Regions from separate parts of the Planococcus sp. VCh962 genome, predicted to be linked through region 1. Evidence: riboswitches for the same ligand, from Rfam matches in the RefSeq annotation. Region 1 holds a riboswitch; each other region holds the start of a gene.
The links. A riboswitch is a leader RNA that binds a small molecule or an ion and turns the genes downstream of it on or off. The one in region 1 is predicted to bind S-adenosylmethionine.

Region 1 (4,212 bases):
CGCTGTACGGTCCGGCTGTACCGCCCAGTTTGATGGATTTGCTGTCGGCGCTGGATTCTTCCCCGCCGCATGCAGCAAGCAATGTCAATAATACGAGTAGGATAGCTGGCAATAAGAATTTTTTCATGTAAGTTTCTCTCCCTTTTTTATCGTTTGTCTATTGCTTTGGACGTCCAGTCTCCCAGTTGCTGAAGGATTTGGACGAGCACAATTAAAATGACTACGGTGACGATCATGATTGTGTTGTCGTAGCGGTAATAGCCGAAACGGATCGCCAAGTCGCCGATGCCGCCCCCGCCGACCACTCCCGCCATTGCGGAATAGGCGACGAGTGAAATGATGGTGATGGTGATCCCTTGGACAATGCCGGCTTTCGCTTCCGGCAGCAGCACATCTTTGATGATCATCCACGGTGTGGCACCGACAGCCACTGCAGCTTCGATGACGCCTTTATCGATTTCGCGCAGCGACGTTTCGACGATGCGGGCGAAAAACGGAATCGCTGCAACCGACAAGGACACGCTTGCCGCTGCTGGCCCGATGGTGGAATCCACCAATAGTTTCGTCAGTGGAATCAAAGCGACGAGCAAAATGATAAACGGAATCGACCGGATCATATTGACGATGAAGCCTAATACGGATTTGATGAACCGGTTTTGCAAAAACAGCCCTTTGTCTGTGACAAACAAAACAATGCCGAGCGGCAAGCCGATGACAATGGCAATGGCGAGTGACACACCGATCATATATAATGTCTCGCCGAACGCTTTTGAGATGTCCGGCCATAATTCCATCATATGCTGAAAATCAAATCCCATTTAAAATCACCTCCACATTGGCTCCCCGGCCCTCCATATAAGTGATGGCCCGGTGGATATTATCCGGTCTTCCCTGGATTTCCATCAAAAACAGCCCGAGCGGCTTTTCTTGTATGTATTCGATTGAGCCATGCAGGAAATTCCCTTTGACATCAAAATGCTGGACCGTGTCGGTGATGATGCCTTCTCCGGCGACTGCCCCTTTAAACTGCACTTTGATGACGCGGCCGGTGCATGCTGCAAGAATCGGCAGCGGCACATCGAACGATACGACGGATGAGATAAATTCCTTCGTCAGTTCGGCTTTCGGATCGGAGAACAGCTCGTAGACTTCGCCTTCTTCAATGACTCGGCCTTCCTGCATAACCGCCATGCGGTCGCAAATTTCCTTCACCACGTTCATCTCATGCGTGATTAATACGATGGTAATGTTCAGCTCCCGGTTGATCTTTTTCAACAGCCGCAAAATGGAAAGCGTTGTATTCGGGTCAAGGGCGGACGTCGCTTCATCGCATAACAGCACGGAAGGATTATTCGCAAGGGCCCGGGCAATGCCGACACGCTGCTTCTGGCCGCCGCTCAATTGCGCTGGATAAACATCTTTCTTGTCGGTCAGGCCCACCATCTCAAGCAGTTCATCGACGCGTTTCGCGATTGCTTCTTTCGGCAATTTGGCCGCTTTTAACGCAAAGGCGATATTTTCAGCCACCGTTTTTTGGCTGATCAAGTAGAAATGCTGAAAGATCATTCCGATCTTCAACCTTGCCTGCCGCAGCTTTTTACCTTTCAGCTTGGTCAAATCAACGCCATCGACATGGATTTCGCCGCTTGTCGGGCGTTCCAGCAAGTTCATACAGCGCAGCAAGGAGCTTTTCCCGGCCCCAGAGTAACCGACAATCCCGAATACCTCGCCTTCGTTGATGGTCAGCGTGACGTTATCGACGCCGGTAACCGTCCCTTTTTTCGTTTGATAGTCTTTTGAAAGATTCGTGATGCTTATCATGGTGTCCCTCCTTTTTTTGCCAATAAAAAATGCCTCTTTCATTTAGAAAGAGGCACCGAATGGATTTGGCTTATCTCTCAGAATGAAATCATTCTGCAGGAATTAGCACCTTCTCAGATCGCTCTGTAGGTTGCTGGACGTCATCGGGCCTGTCCCTCGGTCTCTCTTGATAATGTTCCATATGCAATTGTTTTTAACATGTTTCTAATAGTATTAAAGATTTTGAAAACTGTCAAACCTTTTTTAAAAATAATCTAATAATAATATCAATTTGAATCTTAAAGAGACATTTCTTCGTCTACCCGGTCGATCACTACGAACGGCGAAGAGCCGTCAAAATAAAACCCTTGTTTCCCGGTCTTTGACACTTGAATCGCAGCTGGAATTTCCATTTCAGCCATGATCCGCTTCACTTCCGAAACTATTAACAAAAACGTTTCTTCCGGAACGCCTGTGATAACATGGGTAAACAGGAAATAGTCTTTCAATGACCACGGAGTCGCCGCTTCGCCGCGCCGCGTTTTCACCAGCAGGTAGCGCAGCACATTGGCATGGATACGAGACAGCTGTTCCGTGATGCCGTTATAAGTCAGCGTAGCACCGAATTTATTGAATTTAAGCGAGATGACATCTTTCATCTGTTGTTCATTACTTTCTTCTTCCGAGCATAGCACCGCACCGAACGGGGTTACGATCCGATAAGCATGGCTCATGAGCATGCCGTCATTATAGCAAAGCTGCGTCGACAACGATGTATTGCTGGAACGATCCACCATATTGCAAGACGGAACCTCTCCTTGGATAGCTGTATGAAGAGCGCTGTTCGTCACATACAGCACGGCTCGGCTGATTTGTTCAGCATTCAGCAAAAATCGATCATCGGTATAATAAGTCTGGCTGCTCAATGCCTGCTGGAGATACATGACCGCTTCGCTATGGATACCTGAACGGTAAGCTAAAAAGCCGAGACGGTATGCCGCAATCGGATTTTGGGGATCGTAAGAAAGAACTTGTTTCAGAACATTTTCCGTATCCTCATAGATGGTTTGATGGCCAGTGTACGAGTGCATGCCGTAGCGCAATAAATAAGACACTAGTTTTTTCTTGATGAAGGTATAATAAGTGCGATAATCTTCATCCTCTAGCACGAGTCTTTCTAATTGGCTGTGCATGGCATCGTATACTTCTATCTTGGAATAACTTAAACTGCCAAGCCTGGTTTCCCCAACGCTCAGCAGTTCTTGCTCCAATTCTTCTAGTTCTTCTAAACTGATCCCCTGAAAGCGCATGGTGTTCCTCCCGAATAAATACTAAACAACTTAATTCTTTATTATATTTCATGCATATTGGACATGATTTTGATTTTAAGGAAAATAAAATAAGATAAAATTTACATTTACACTAAACTTGCATCGTTTTTCATGATACCAATGCTTGAAAAGATACACAATAGGGCAAATGATTATTTTATTGTAAAAGAATTATTAAAGCGTTTTTTTAAAGAGGTATTTGTATCTATGCATTGCCAGTTATTCAAATCTTTATCCTGTTCGAATCATCATTCGCCTGGCCGCTGTTCATTGCCAAACTGCTTCTTCTTACTGTAATTTATTAGGTAAAGGAGAGAAAAATCATTCCAGAGAACGGTTTTACTTTCCTTACAGGTGAAAATACTTTCCTTCCGATCTCGTTTACTTTCCTTCCGATCGAGAATACTTTCCGCACCGCATTATTTTCTCCAAACCATGTCCCGTTTCCACGTAAAAGCAAAAAAATATGCGCTTCATCATGATTCATTGAAACTTTCCGCTCGCCTAAACGTAGTACAAGATGAAGCATTTTCAAAGAATTGAACTTATATTTAACCGATTTTGTCCCTTAGAATGTAGAGGAGATAATTGAAGCTGCTTTAACTAATAAAAGAGGTGAGACAATTGAGAAGTGGAAACCCGAGTTTAAATGATGAGTCGTTCAAAAAATTCGACGGAGCTGTAGCAGGCAAGCAAATGACCATCCAAGGCACTGTAAATAAGACCTTAATCCTAATGCTTTTATTGCTGGCTACGTCCGTCTATTCCTGGAATCAGTTCCTCAGCAATCCAAATAGCGCAATGCCGCTAATCCTGGTGGGAGCCATCGGCGGACTGATTGTAGCTTTAATCACGATTTTTGTACCGAAAGTGTCGCCTTTCACAGCACCTCTCTATGCTTTATTGGAAGGGTTGTTTCTTGGCGCGGTATCTGCGCAGTACGAAGTCCAATACGGCGGCATCGTCTTCCAGGCGGTCCTTCTGACAATCGGTGTGCTGCTGAGTTTACTGCTCGCTTATAAATCCGGGTTCATCAAAGTGACGCAGAATTTCAGATTGGGCGTCGTCGCTGCTACAGGTG
Region 2 (4,212 bases), on a different contig from region 1:
CCGGTGATGGAAGGAAAGGCTGTATTGTTCAAAGAGTTTGCTGGTGTGGACGCTTTCCCGATTTGCTTGAATACTACCGATGCTGAAACAATTATTCAAACCGTCAAATTGCTGGAACCCGGTTTTGGCGGGGTGAACTTAGAAGATATTTCCGCTCCGACATGTTTTATTGTTGAAGAGCGTTTGAAAGCAGAAATGGGCATTCCGGTGTTCCATGACGATCAGCATGGAACAGCAATTGTTACATTAGCTGGTTTGATCAACGCTCTAAAATTAGTCGGAAAAAATATTTCAGAAACAAAAATAGTCGTCAACGGAGCAGGCGCTGCTGGCATAGCGGTGGTTAAGCTATTGAGAAAGTTCGGCTGCAGCCAGCTGATCATGTGTGACACCAAAGGAGCTATTTTTGAAGGGCGGACCTACGGCATGAATCCGTTCAAGGAAAAAGTTGCAGAAAACACCAATACGGAACGCATTGAAGGATTACTGAGCGAAGTGATCAAAGGTGCAGATGTCTTTATCGGGGTTTCAGCAGAAGGTGCTCTTACCCAGGACATGGTGCGCAGTATGGCTCAAGATTCCATCATTTTCGCAATGGCCAATCCAAATCCGGAAATCCTGCCGCATTTGGCGAAAGAGGCAGGGGCTCGTGTAGTGGGAACTGGCCGCTCTGATTTCCCGAATCAAGTCAATAATGTATTGGCATTCCCAGGGATTTTCAGAGGTGCATTGGACGTTCAGGCAAGTGCAATCAATGATGAAATGAAAGTTGCGGCTGTACATGCGATTGCCAGTTTGATTGAGGATAAGGCAATCCATGATGATTACGTGATTCCGGCTCCATTCGATCTGCGGGTAGCACCAGCAGTGGCAGAAGCTGTTGCAAAAGCAGCAGTGGAAACAGGTGTAGCAAAATACGCATCTGTGCAGGAAAATCAGTCAGTTGAAGTTGCGACCGGGTCAGGCAGTTAACATATATATAGAAGAAAGCCGTTCAATCTAATCGATTGAACGGCTTTTTTGTTGGACAAGAGGAGAAAAGTTGCTATTTATCGTATAGACGATGTGATTCCGGCAGATTCCCGGACTTTCTGCAATGCTTGTTCCAAGTCTTCCAGTAAATCATCGGTATGTTCCAATCCGACTGACAGGCGCAATAATCCGTCTGTAATGCCCCGCTTTTCACGTTCTTCTCTCGGCATAGAGGCATGGGACATCGTCGCTGGATACGATAAAATCGACTCGACTGCGCCTAAGCTGACAGCGAAGATGGGAATGCGCAAGCTCTCAACAAACGTCCAGGCAGCTGCTTTATCTGCCAAGCGAAATGACAGGACTGCTCCTGCACCTGAGGCTTGCCGTTCATGGATCGGGTAGCCCGGATGGAAACGAAAACCCGGATAAAAAACTTCTTCAATTACCGGATGGCTGTGCAGATAATCGGCGATGATGCGAGCTGAAGCGGCTGACTGCTTGAGCCGGGCCCCCAAAGTTTTAATGCCTTGGATCAAGTTATAGGAATCCTGTGCTCCTAAAACAGAACCGAATGTGTTTTGAATAAACCCAAGCCGGTCGCCCAGTTCCACATCTTTTGTAACGGCAAGCCCTGCAATGATATCACTGTGTCCAGAAAGGAATTTCGTCGCACTATGAAGGACAAGGTCTGCTCCGAGGTCCAGCGGATTTTGATAAAGCGGCGTCATGAAGGTATTGTCGACAAATGTCAGGCAATCGTTGGCTTTTGCCAGTTTTGCGGCAATTTCAATATCGGTGATGTTCATGACTGGATTAGAAGGTGTCTCAATATAAATCACTTTAGTATTTGGCCGGATTGCTTCAGCCATTTTACTTAAATCGGTCATATTGACAAACGTGTAATCGATTTGGAATTTGTTCAGCACTTCTGTAACAAAACGGTAAGTGCCGCCGTAGACGTCTTCAGACACCAATACATGATCGCCTGCAGAAAGAAGCATGAACGCGGAAGAGATGGCGGACATGCCGGAAGCGAACGCAAAACCGCGTGTGCCATTTTCCAGTTTGGCGATTGTTTCTTCCAGCTTTAAGCGCGTCGGGTTTCCTGAACGGCTATAATCGAAAGGACCAAATTCATCAAAGCTTGGCTGGTGAAAGGTCGAAGACAAGTATATAGGCACATTTACTGCACCGGTTCGCCGGTCAACTCCGGTTGAATGGATAAATTGAGTTTCCAAATGATCGGTCATAAGTGACAAACCTCCTCTTCAAATTTGGCGAAAGCCTAAGGGAAATCGATGATTAAAACTTCGCCATCTTTTTAATAAAAACAGGGGCTTTCTTCAAAAAAGAAGAAAGCCCCTGTTCAGGAACACAATCTTCTCATCTTTTAGGCGAATGCCTATTGGAATTAGCACCGTGGCCGCGAGGCTGGTTGCTGAGACATCATAGGGCCAAATCCCTCCGTCTCTCTTGATAAGAAATTAAATATGAAGTTATACGCTGTTCGATATTTCAAAGTTTAGAGCAATTCGAATAGAAGTGCAAGGGAAAAGTGAAAATTATCAAAAAATGACTTTGAACCGAAAGGGAGTTCGGCAACAGTGCATTTCTTTTAATTCGAATAGCGAAAGGTTATAATTAGCAATATCAATCATTAAAAGGGGAATGTGGATGTATATTGTGACGTCAACAGTAGAAGTGCCAGAAGAAAAGACAAAGGATCTCATAAAAATATATCAAAATCGTTCCCGGCGGGTGGACCAGGCCGAAGGCTTTCATCAGTTTCGCCTGATTCAGAACACTAAAAAGTTAAATGAATTGACGGTGCATTTGGAATGGCATTCAAAAGAAGCTTATTTGAAATGGGTCCGAAGCAATGAATTCAAAGAAATCCATGAACTTGAAAAACATTATCCGGACAAGGCATTAGCAGGAATCGTGCCGAAAGTCCGGCAATACGAGGTCGTCGCCGAATGAACAAAGCTATTAAAGATCAAATCGCCTTGGAAACAGCCACAAGCATTTATGAAGCGTATCCAAGCCTTTGGGAACGGTTCGGTGAACAGGGCTTCCAGCATACCGAGAAAGACAATCATCATCATTTGGATCATCTCGAAACAGCTTATGAACTGGAAGACAAACAAGTATTTTTAGATTACAGCCGCTGGCTGGAAACGGTATTGAACAGCCGCAATGTGGAAACAGCACTCATCATTGATAATTTTGAACGGCTCATTAAGATTCTTCCAGGAAAAACGGAAAAACTTGAAGAAAACTTTATGCTGGATTGCCTTCGGCAAGCAAATAAATTACTTTCTAAATCGTAGCAAAAGGAGGTTGAGGAGATAATGCAGCCAACCCAACTAGCGGAATTGTTTCTGCAAGGGGAAGATATGGAAGCATTGCGCCAGATTCAATCTTTTCTTGAAAGCCATAGCCGAAAAGAATTGTTCGACCAATTACTGACGCCGGCGATGTATCATGTCGGCACGTTATGGGAAAACAATGAAATCACAGTTGCCGATGAACATTTGGCTACCGCAATCTGCGATTTCGTGGTATCTGCTGTAGAAAATAGAAAACTGGCAGAAAGCGGCGGGGAAAGAAAAGTCATGGTATTGGGGCCAGAAGGAGAAGACCATTATATCGGATTGAAGATGGTGGCATCTCTGTTCCGGGAATATGGCTGGTCGGTCCAATATATGGGACCGAATCTGCCACTGCCGCATGCTTTGGAAGCAGCAGAAAAATGGAAACCTGACGTCATTGCTTTGTCGGCAGCGCTAGCTTACAGATTGCCTTTATTGAAAACCTACGTAAATGAATTTTTGGCATTGAAGTTCCAGCCGGCTGTTCTGGTCGGCGGACGTGCAGTCAATATTTCGAATTCGAATTCTTTAAGAAACAGCGGGGCAATGGTGGTAAGAGACTTAAACCAATTAGAACTTTGGATCAAGACGGGAGAGAAGCCTGAAAATGACTACGAAATCTCAATTTAATGGTTTGCCGCTCCCGGCATTTAAAGTGAACAATGAATTATCTGTAGTTGACTACTCTATTGAAGCATATGAATTATTTGGAGAATGCCGCAAATTCACAGATATCGTTGATGCAGATAGTTTGCAAAAAGCTCGGACTTTGCTGAGTTCCGAACCCCTTCAGCCTAAATTTGAACTGAATTTCGTCTCTAACAAAGGCGATTTATTTTTAGCGGATGTTTATGGCAATTGGAGT
Region 3 (4,212 bases), on a different contig from region 1:
GGCTGATAAAGTGAAGGTCCGCAAATCCTCTTCTTTTTCAACGGTCAACACTTTGTTCATCAAATGCGGCAGCAGTACGAATGAAAACAGCAGCCACTGGATGCTTAAAATAGCAAAGCCGCTATAGAAAGGGCCACCGTTTGAGAGCGGTGCCACCAACGCCGGATCGATTGCACGGAGTTCCGAGTAAAGTGTTCCGAAGACATTCATGCCCCCACCAATCGTCCACAGCAGCGAGAGGAACAGCAGGATCGAAACAACCGCCATCGCGGTGCCTTGTATACCGTCACTGACTATCTGGGCAAAAGCGCCACCGAGACTGACGTAGACAATGGTAATGCCGACGCCGATCGCAATGCCCCACATATACGGGATGCCGATGACCGTTTCAAACATCGTGGCAAGCCCAACATTCTGGCCAACAATATAATAGATATTGAACAATACCAAAAGTGCCACGAGCACTTGAAGCGTTTTGCTATTATAGCGATTGCCGAGCCATTGTGGAAGGGTCAGGCTGCCGCCATTTTTCTGGCCATAGCGCCAGAAGGTCTTCGTGAACAGCAGCAAACCGAGCCATGTGACGCCAAAGCAGCCAATGGTGTACCATAATGTCGACAACCCATATGTATAGGCCCAGCCCGGGACGCCGAGGAATAAATTCGCGCTCGCGTAGGAAGCGCCGAAACTCAGGCCGACCAAAGACGGCCTTATTTTACCTTTAGCAAGGGCAAAGCCTTTCATCGAACCGCTGTGGACAGCGCCTTTCTTGCCGAGCCACGTCGTCCATGCAAAATAGCCGACAAGCATTACGATAATAAATGGCAGTAGCCATGTTGTATTTTCACTCATTGCTTTCCTCTCCTTTCTGCTTCGTTTTTGGATAGATCTTATCCCATAGTGCCAGTCCGGCAATCCAGAAAACCGCGACTGCAATCCAGTAAGCTGTAATCATGTCCACTCCCCCTTAGTTTTCAACCGGCTGGTGCAATTGTTTGTAGCTTGCTCCGGGATGCGTTTCTTTCAATCCGGTCTGGCCTTTTCCATAAATTTTTTCGCGATATGTGCCTTCTGCATATTCTTTCTGGACAAGGCCGCGTTCCTGCAGGACAGGAATGACGAGTTCAACAAAGTCCTTAAAACTGCCAGGGGCTAGCGTATAGGCGAGGTTGAAGCCGTCAACGCCTGTTTCTTCCGCCCAATATTCGATTTCATCCGCAATCTGTTCTGGAGTCCCTACTGCGACGGGCCCTCTGCCGCCAATGCCGACAAATGTGGCAAGTTCACGGATGGTCCATTTGCGGTCCGGATCGGCACGTGTAAATACTTCCACCGCTGACTGCATGGCATTGCTTTGGATATACTCCAACGTGTCGTCAGGATCATAGCCTGAAAAATCGATGCCCGTCCAGCCGCCGAGCAGCGCAAGAGCTCCTTCGTAACTGACGTAGCTTTTCAGTTCCTCGTATTTGGCTTGCGCTTCCTCTTCCGTCTTGCCGACGATGGCCGTGAATGTTGTATAGACGATGACATCTTCGGGATTGCGCCCGTTTGCCTGGATCCGTTCCCGCAATGCGGCTACTCCCTTTTTCACTACTTGGGTTGTCGGTCCCGCTGTGAAGACGGATTCCGCATGCTTGGCTGCAAATTCACGGCCGCGCGGTGAAGCGCCTGCCTGAAACAACACCGGTGTACGCTGCGGCGAAGGTTCTGACAAGTGCGCGCCAGGCACTTTGAAATATTTCCCTTCATGCCGGATGTCATTGACCTTTGAAGGATCGGTGTAGACTTTCGTCTGTTTATCGCGGACGACAGCGCCCTCTTCCCAGCTTCCTTCCCATAGCTTATAGCAGACCTCCAGAAACTCAGCTGCGAAGTCGTAGCGCTGGTCATGGTTCATTTGATCTTCCAGACCGATATTGAGCGCAGCACTTTTCAGATAAGAGGTCACCACATTCCAGCCGATCCGCCCTTTCGTCAAATGATCCAGTGTCGACATGCGCCGCGCAAATGTATAAGGATGTTCATGACTGACCGAAGCTGTGACCCCGAAACTCAAATGTTTAGTTACTGAAGACATCAGCGGCACGACCAGCAGCGGATCATTGACCGGAGACTGTACGGCATTGCGGAGCGCGGCATCCCGGGATCCGTTATAAACGTCATAAGTACCCAGCACATCCGCCAAAAACACCGCATCGAATTTCCCTTTTTCCAAAAGCTTGGCAAGTTCAATCCAGTATTCACTGTCTGTGTACGTATGGGAACGATCGTCTTCATGTACCCATAAGCCAGGGGACTGGTGCCCACCCGCACATACCATTTCAAATGCGTTCAAGTAAATCCGTTTCTTCGTCATATTCTTCCTCCTCATTTTTAATCGTTAAATTTATGCGGCACCGACAGCAGAAAATATAAAAAGCCCTCTTTTTCTCAACAATCGAGAAAAGAGGGCTGCGTAAATGGACAGAATCCGCTCTCTTATCTCCCAAGAAAAAATCTTGCTGGAATTAGCACCTTTCCGACAAATGTCAGAGGTTGCTGAAGCGTCAATGGGCCAGTCCCTCGGCTTCTCTGGATAAGATTATTAAATTTAAATCCAATCATAATACTAGGAAATATTAAAGTCAACCAAACATTTCAAATTTTATAACTACTTATTCCGGTATTAATTTACAGGTTTTTCTTTGAACCTTTTCCCTGTCGTGTTTAAAGCGCTTTCTAAAATTCTTAATCTTTTTATTTTACCGTCAACTTTTCCACATTGTTTATTGCCATCCATTATTAAAAATTCTATGATGGAACTACTACAGGTTAAGGGGTTGAGGTTATTGCGTATGACAGACCGGTTTTCAATTAATGAGGTGTTGAAAAATCACAAATGCTAAGGAGACTGACATGACAACCATTACTTCAAACCTTTTTACCGGTGAAAAGCTGAAGCTTTCACTGCCGCGAGAAGAAGACACAGACATCATGCTGCAATGGGGAGAAGACGCGGAATATCTGCGGAACGTCGATACCGAGTTCGCCCTTCCCCGCAGCCGGGAGCAGCTTTCTGGTGAAGGCGCCCCGAACCCTAATGAAGCTTATTTCCGACTGAGAACAATTAATGGAGACCGTTTGATCGGCTTCATTGTTATCCACTCAATTGAATGGAATAACCGCGCCGGGATGATGGCCATCGGCATCGGGGATGCCGCGGACCGCAGCAAAGGCTACGGATCGGATGCGCTGAAACTGATTCTCCGCTATGCTTTCCATGAATTGAACCTGGACCGGGTCGGCCTCGAAGTGATCGAGTACAATAAAGGCGGCATCCGGGCATATGAAAAAGCGGGCTTTCAAATAGAAGGCCGCAAGCGCTCGATGGTTTACCGTGACGGCAAACGCTTTGACGTCATCGTGATGGGGATTTTGCGCCCCGAATGGGAAGCTATCCATTTCGGAAATTGAATAACGGCAGCCCGGCATCATTTGAGATGCCGGGCTGTTTTGGATTTAATGAATCTGTTTTTCAAATAAAACAAAGCGGTCATTGTACTTGGAAATCCGGTGCAGCAACATCAAATTGACGATCAGAAGCCCTGCTGAAATCAGCAGCGTCAGCTGGATCCCGAGCAGGAACAGCCCACTGACTTGTCCAATTAGCATTCCAATGACCGGCAGCACGATGACGCCGCCGAACAACTGAAACCTTTTAAGCGATAGTAAAACAGTCCATCCCGGTTTGGAATGGATCGCCTTTCTTAGACCAATAGCTATTCTTATAGCTGGTTGATGATTTCCGCCGGATTGATTACTGCCTGCCCACAATCCGGATTTTGCAGACGTCCACCTCGTTTCCGTTGGAGCCAAGCAGTTCTTTCAATACACCGGTTCTTCTATCCGCATCCGCTTCCAGTCAATTTCTTAATTCTCATTTATGAACTTCCTCCTTTACAGCAGACAAGTTTTCAATAATTGCATCTGTTACTGCCTGAGTGTCATGCGTCCCTCCGATATCACGTGTCATGATGCCTTGGCGCGTCGTTTCAGCAATAGCCCAGTTCAGCAGCTCCGCTTCTTCCTTAAGCCCAAGATGATCAAGCATCATCGCTACACTGCCAATGGAACCGATTGGATTCGCGATGCCTTTGCCTACGATATCTGGCGCGGAACCGTGGACCGATTCAAACATGCTTGGAGTATTCCGCTCCGGGTTGAGGTTTG
Region 4 (4,212 bases), 360 kb from region 1:
TTGCATTTGGGACATATCGCAGCATTGCTGCCAGGGGATATACTGGCAAGGTATTACCGGTTAAAAGGCGAGAACGTTTTATATGTCTCAGGCAGCGACTGCAACGGGACGCCGATTGCCATTCGGGCCAATCAAGAAGGAAAGACCATAAAAGAGGTAGCAGACCATTATCACCAAGAATTTTCAAATGATTTTTCCCGGCTCGGATTCACCTATGATATCTACACAAGGACAGATGGTTTTTTTCATCATCAAACGGTCCAAAAAATATTTTTAACTTTGATGGATAATGGCCATATCTATAAAAAGGAAATTGATCAGATGTATTGTGAATACGACCAGCAATTTCTTCCAGATCGATATGTAGAAGGAATTTGCCCAGTCTGTTCACACACTTCCCGTGGAGACCAATGTGACAACTGTTCCACGATTTTGGATCCGTTGGATTTATTGGAGCCGAAATGTAAAATCTGCGGGAATGTCCCGACCGTGAAAAAGACGGAACACTTCTATTTCGCGTTAAGTGCTTTTCAGGAAGAACTTGCGGCTTACGTCAGAGAAGCAAAAAAGAAGAATGCCTGGCGCGAAAATGCAATCCATTTATCCGAACGTTATTTGAAAGAAGGGCTGCTGGACCGGGCCGTATCAAGGGATTTGCCGAATGGCGTGCCCTTGCCGGTAAAAGGCTATGAGGATAAAAAGGTCTATGTCTGGATAGAAGCTGTTTCGGGTTATTATTCAGCCAGCCGGCAATGGGCAGAAGAAAAACAGCAGGATGATCAGGAGTATTGGCAGGAAGAAACTATTGCTTACTACGTACACGGCAAAGACAACATCCCTTTTCATTCCATTATCTGGCCAGCTATTTTAAAAGGGATCGGGGTTGAAGGGCTGCCGACTCACATTGTGTCCAATGAATACTTAACGCTTGAAAAGCGAAAAATATCGACGAGTAAAAACTGGGCGGTTTGGGTCCCGGATATTCTGGAGAGGTATGATCCGGATTCGATCCGTTATTTCCTGTCGATCAATGCACCGGAAAACCGGGATACGGATTTTTCCTGGAGGGAATTCATTTATAGCCATAACAGTGAACTGTTAGGTGCATATGGGAATTTTATCAACCGCACCCTCAAATTTATTGAAAAAAGCTATGAAGGAAGGATCCCGAAAGCGGAAATAGAACCGGATTTAAAACGTAGAATTGAAGGGCTATATGAGAGCGTGGGCCAAAAAATAGAGGATGCTCATTTTAAACAAGGAATTGAAGAAGTTTTCTCCTTTATCCGATATGCCAATAAATACTTTGATGAAAAAGAACCTTGGAAGGAATTAAAGCAAAATCGAGCTTCTTGCGACCAAACGATTGCCAATTGCGTGCTGATTATCACCAATGTCATTCAATTATTGAACCCGTTTTTGCCGTTTTCAACTGAAAAAGTAAAAGGAATATTAGAAATCGAGAAGTTGACTTGGGAGTATACAACTTGCGAAGCAGAAGAAATATCGAATATCAAGCCCTTGTTTGAAAGATATGATGTGAAAAGAATTGAAGAAGAGCTAGACAAGCTAATTCGTCACTCCAAATCAAGTTAAGAGGTATTTCACTTAATGCTGCAAACGAATAAAAGTCGAAGAACACTAATGAAGAAAAAAGCAGCTGCAACCTAGGTGATACTAGCAACTTAAATATACTGGCTCGACCGCATGAGAGGGGAAAGCCCTTGCAGAGCTTGAATTCGGAACAACGAATAATCTTCCAGTGCCAGAAGGAAAATGATCGGGTCCATTCAAGGATAGGGCTGGAGTAGAATGGAAATTGAGCAATGAAAAATAGTAATGTAAATTCTTTCAAGCAATGTTTTAAAATTAAGGTAAAAGTAAAAAAAATCAAAAATTAGTTGACTTTTAAATTAATCTTATTGTATGATAATTCCCAATGGTTCGATTGATTGAAAATTTGTACATTTAAAAGTGAATAGTACTCTTATCAAGAGCGGCGGAGGGAATAGGCCCTGTGAAGCCCGGCAACCACCAGAATTATATTCTGGTAAGGTGCTAAATCCTACTGATTCGAAGGAATCGGAAAGATAAGAGGAGGATTTATTGCCCTCTTCTTAATTGAAGGGGGCTTTTTGTATGTTCAATCTAAAAAAGGAGGAAAGTCTATTTGGTAAAACCTAGTAAGCGAATTGGTTAAGTCTTCAAAACTTTAAAGAAAAAATAAAACTTATTTTAGGAGGAATCGGAATGAAGAAAATTATTGCATTGGTTTTGTTTATTGTAAGTGCGTCACTTATCCTGACGGCTTGTTCAAATGCACAAGGGGAAGAACAAGGAAAGTTGAAAAAGGTAGTTCTTGATTATGCATATTACTCACCTACGAGTTTGGCTTTAAAGGAGTTTGGATGGGCAGAAGAAATTTTTGAAGAAGAAGGCATTGAGGTTGAATGGGTTCTTAGCCAAGGAAGCAATAAGGCTTTGGAATTTTTAAATTCTAAAAGCGTGGATTTTGGCTCTACTGCGGGAGCAGCGGCATTAATCGCAAAATCGAATGGGTCACCGATCGAGTCGGTTTATATTTATTCGAAACCAGAATGGACTGCATTGGTAGCGACAGGAGATTCGCCGATAAAAACAGTCGAAGATTTGAAAGGAAAGAAAGTTGCCGCAACTTTAGGGACGGATCCGTATATCTTCCTTCTGCGCTCACTGCAGGAAGCCGGTCTTTCATCGAAGGACTTGGAAATTGTGAATTTACAGCATGCGGATGGTGCCAATGCCTTGTTAACTGGACAGGTGGATGCGTGGGCAGGCCTTGACCCGCATATGGCGAGAGTTGAAGTTGATTCTGGTGCAAATTTATTTGTGCGTGATCACGATAAAAATACATATGGCACATTGAATGTGCGATCAGAGTTCGCAGAACAGAATCCGGAAGTTGTAGAAAAAGTAATTGAGGTATATGAAAAAGCACGGAAATGGGTTGTGGAAAATCCGGATGAAGCAGCTGAAATCTTAGCAAAGCAAGCGGACATGAAGTTGGAAGTGGCGAAGAAGAGCATCGAGCGAAATGATTTTTCTGACCCGATTCCCGGTAATAAACAAATCGAGGCACTAAAAGAGGCAGGCGAAGTCTTGAAGGCAGAAAATGTGATCAAAAGCGATCAAGATATCGAAAAAACAGTGAATGAATTAATCATTGATCGATTTGCCAAAAAAGTGATCGCAACAGAATAGGGGGACGAGTTGGATGACGGTCAATGCTAAAACAAACGAATTTCTGATAGAGAAAAATAAAAAGTCAAAATCCCATGCAGATTCAACTAAAGCAAGAGGCCTTGTACTCGGCTCGGTATTGCCGATCGCTCTTTTGGTCGCATGGGAAGCGGCCGCCCGTTTTGGCTTGATAGACACCTATGTTTTTCCGGCCCCTACCACTATTTTTCAAAAGATTTTAGAAATGGCCCAAGATGGAACCCTTTGGGGGCATATCGGCATTACTTTTCTTCGGGTATTGATCGGATTTTTTGCCGGGGCTTTCACAGCGCTTGTATTGGGCTCTTTCGTAGGTTATTTCAAATGGTTTGAACAGCTTGTGGATCCATTAATCCAAGCCTTCAGATCCATCCCTTCCCTTGCCTGGGTGCCATTATTCATTTTATGGATGGGAATCGGAGAACCATCCAAAGTGCTGTTAATTGCGGTCGGTGTTTTCTTTCCGGTGTATTTGAATATCGTCTCTGGTATTCAAGGGGTAGACCGGAAGCTGATAGAAGTAGGAAAGATTTATCACTTTACTTCATTCCAAATTGTGCGCCGCATCATTTTGCCGGCTTCGCTGCCGTCTTTTCTTGTAGGTTTGCGCAGCGGCGTCGGTTTAGGTTGGATGTTCGTAGTTGCTGCTGAATTAATGGGTGCCGGCCAAGGACTCGGCTATTTACTGGTTGTAGGCCAGAATACGTATTCGCCTGAACTTATCATGGCAAGCATCATCCTGTTTGCCATACTCGGGAAAGCCACGGACGCTCTCTTGAAAGGGTTAGAAGCACGTGCATTGAGATGGCAGGATAATTTACAGAACCAACAATAAGAGGAGTGGTCAAGATGTTGGAAGTGAAAGAGGCCTCAAGAACGTTCAATAACGGACTGGCTGGATTCAAAAATCTGTCCTTTTCTATTCAAGAAGGTGAGACCGTTGGCATTCTGGGA

Region 2: linked by a shared signal. The riboswitch ahead of AC3AQ9_RS18100 (aminotransferase class I/II-fold pyridoxal phosphate-dependent enzyme) and the one ahead of AC3AQ9_RS02895 (methionine ABC transporter ATP-binding protein) in region 1 are both predicted to bind S-adenosylmethionine.
Region 3: linked by a shared signal. The riboswitch ahead of AC3AQ9_RS12585 (LLM class flavin-dependent oxidoreductase) and the one ahead of AC3AQ9_RS02895 (methionine ABC transporter ATP-binding protein) in region 1 are both predicted to bind S-adenosylmethionine.
Region 4: linked by a shared signal. The riboswitch ahead of AC3AQ9_RS04620 (aliphatic sulfonate ABC transporter substrate-binding protein) and the one ahead of AC3AQ9_RS02895 (methionine ABC transporter ATP-binding protein) in region 1 are both predicted to bind S-adenosylmethionine.

Annotation. Positions count from the first base shown of each region.
Region 1 covers NZ_JBYLHS010000001.1:552,787-556,998, reverse strand. The annotation lists gene AC3AQ9_RS02905 (MetQ/NlpA family ABC transporter substrate-binding protein) at 1-127, opposite strand, end outside; gene AC3AQ9_RS02900 (methionine ABC transporter permease) at 147-818, opposite strand; gene AC3AQ9_RS02895 (methionine ABC transporter ATP-binding protein) at 808-1,821, opposite strand; SAM riboswitch class I at 1,889-1,997, opposite strand; gene AC3AQ9_RS02890 (tetratricopeptide repeat protein) at 2,100-3,110, opposite strand; gene AC3AQ9_RS02885 (Bax inhibitor-1/YccA family protein) at 3,756-4,212, shown strand, end outside.
Region 2 covers NZ_JBYLHS010000009.1:80,535-84,746, reverse strand. The annotation lists gene ystJ (NADP-dependent malic enzyme) at 1-972, shown strand, start outside; gene AC3AQ9_RS18100 (aminotransferase class I/II-fold pyridoxal phosphate-dependent enzyme) at 1,050-2,225, opposite strand; SAM riboswitch class I at 2,356-2,458, opposite strand; gene AC3AQ9_RS18095 (antibiotic biosynthesis monooxygenase family protein) at 2,650-2,955, shown strand; gene AC3AQ9_RS18090 (hypothetical protein) at 2,952-3,305, shown strand; gene AC3AQ9_RS18085 (cobalamin B12-binding domain-containing protein) at 3,327-3,977, shown strand; gene AC3AQ9_RS18080 (STAS domain-containing protein) at 3,955-4,212, shown strand, end outside.
Region 3 covers NZ_JBYLHS010000003.1:267,372-271,583, reverse strand. The annotation lists gene AC3AQ9_RS12590 (sodium:solute symporter family transporter) at 1-852, opposite strand, end outside; gene AC3AQ9_RS12585 (LLM class flavin-dependent oxidoreductase) at 968-2,359, opposite strand; SAM riboswitch class I at 2,479-2,585, opposite strand; gene AC3AQ9_RS12580 (GNAT family N-acetyltransferase) at 2,908-3,456, shown strand; gene AC3AQ9_RS12575 (hypothetical protein) at 3,502-3,858, opposite strand; gene AC3AQ9_RS12570 (tartrate dehydrogenase) at 3,920-4,212, opposite strand, start outside.
Region 4 covers NZ_JBYLHS010000001.1:913,961-918,172, reverse strand. The annotation lists gene metG (methionine--tRNA ligase) at 1-1,596, shown strand, start outside; SAM riboswitch class I at 1,985-2,097, shown strand; gene AC3AQ9_RS04620 (aliphatic sulfonate ABC transporter substrate-binding protein) at 2,251-3,240, shown strand; gene AC3AQ9_RS04615 (ABC transporter permease) at 3,254-4,093, shown strand; gene AC3AQ9_RS04610 (ABC transporter ATP-binding protein) at 4,108-4,212, shown strand, end outside.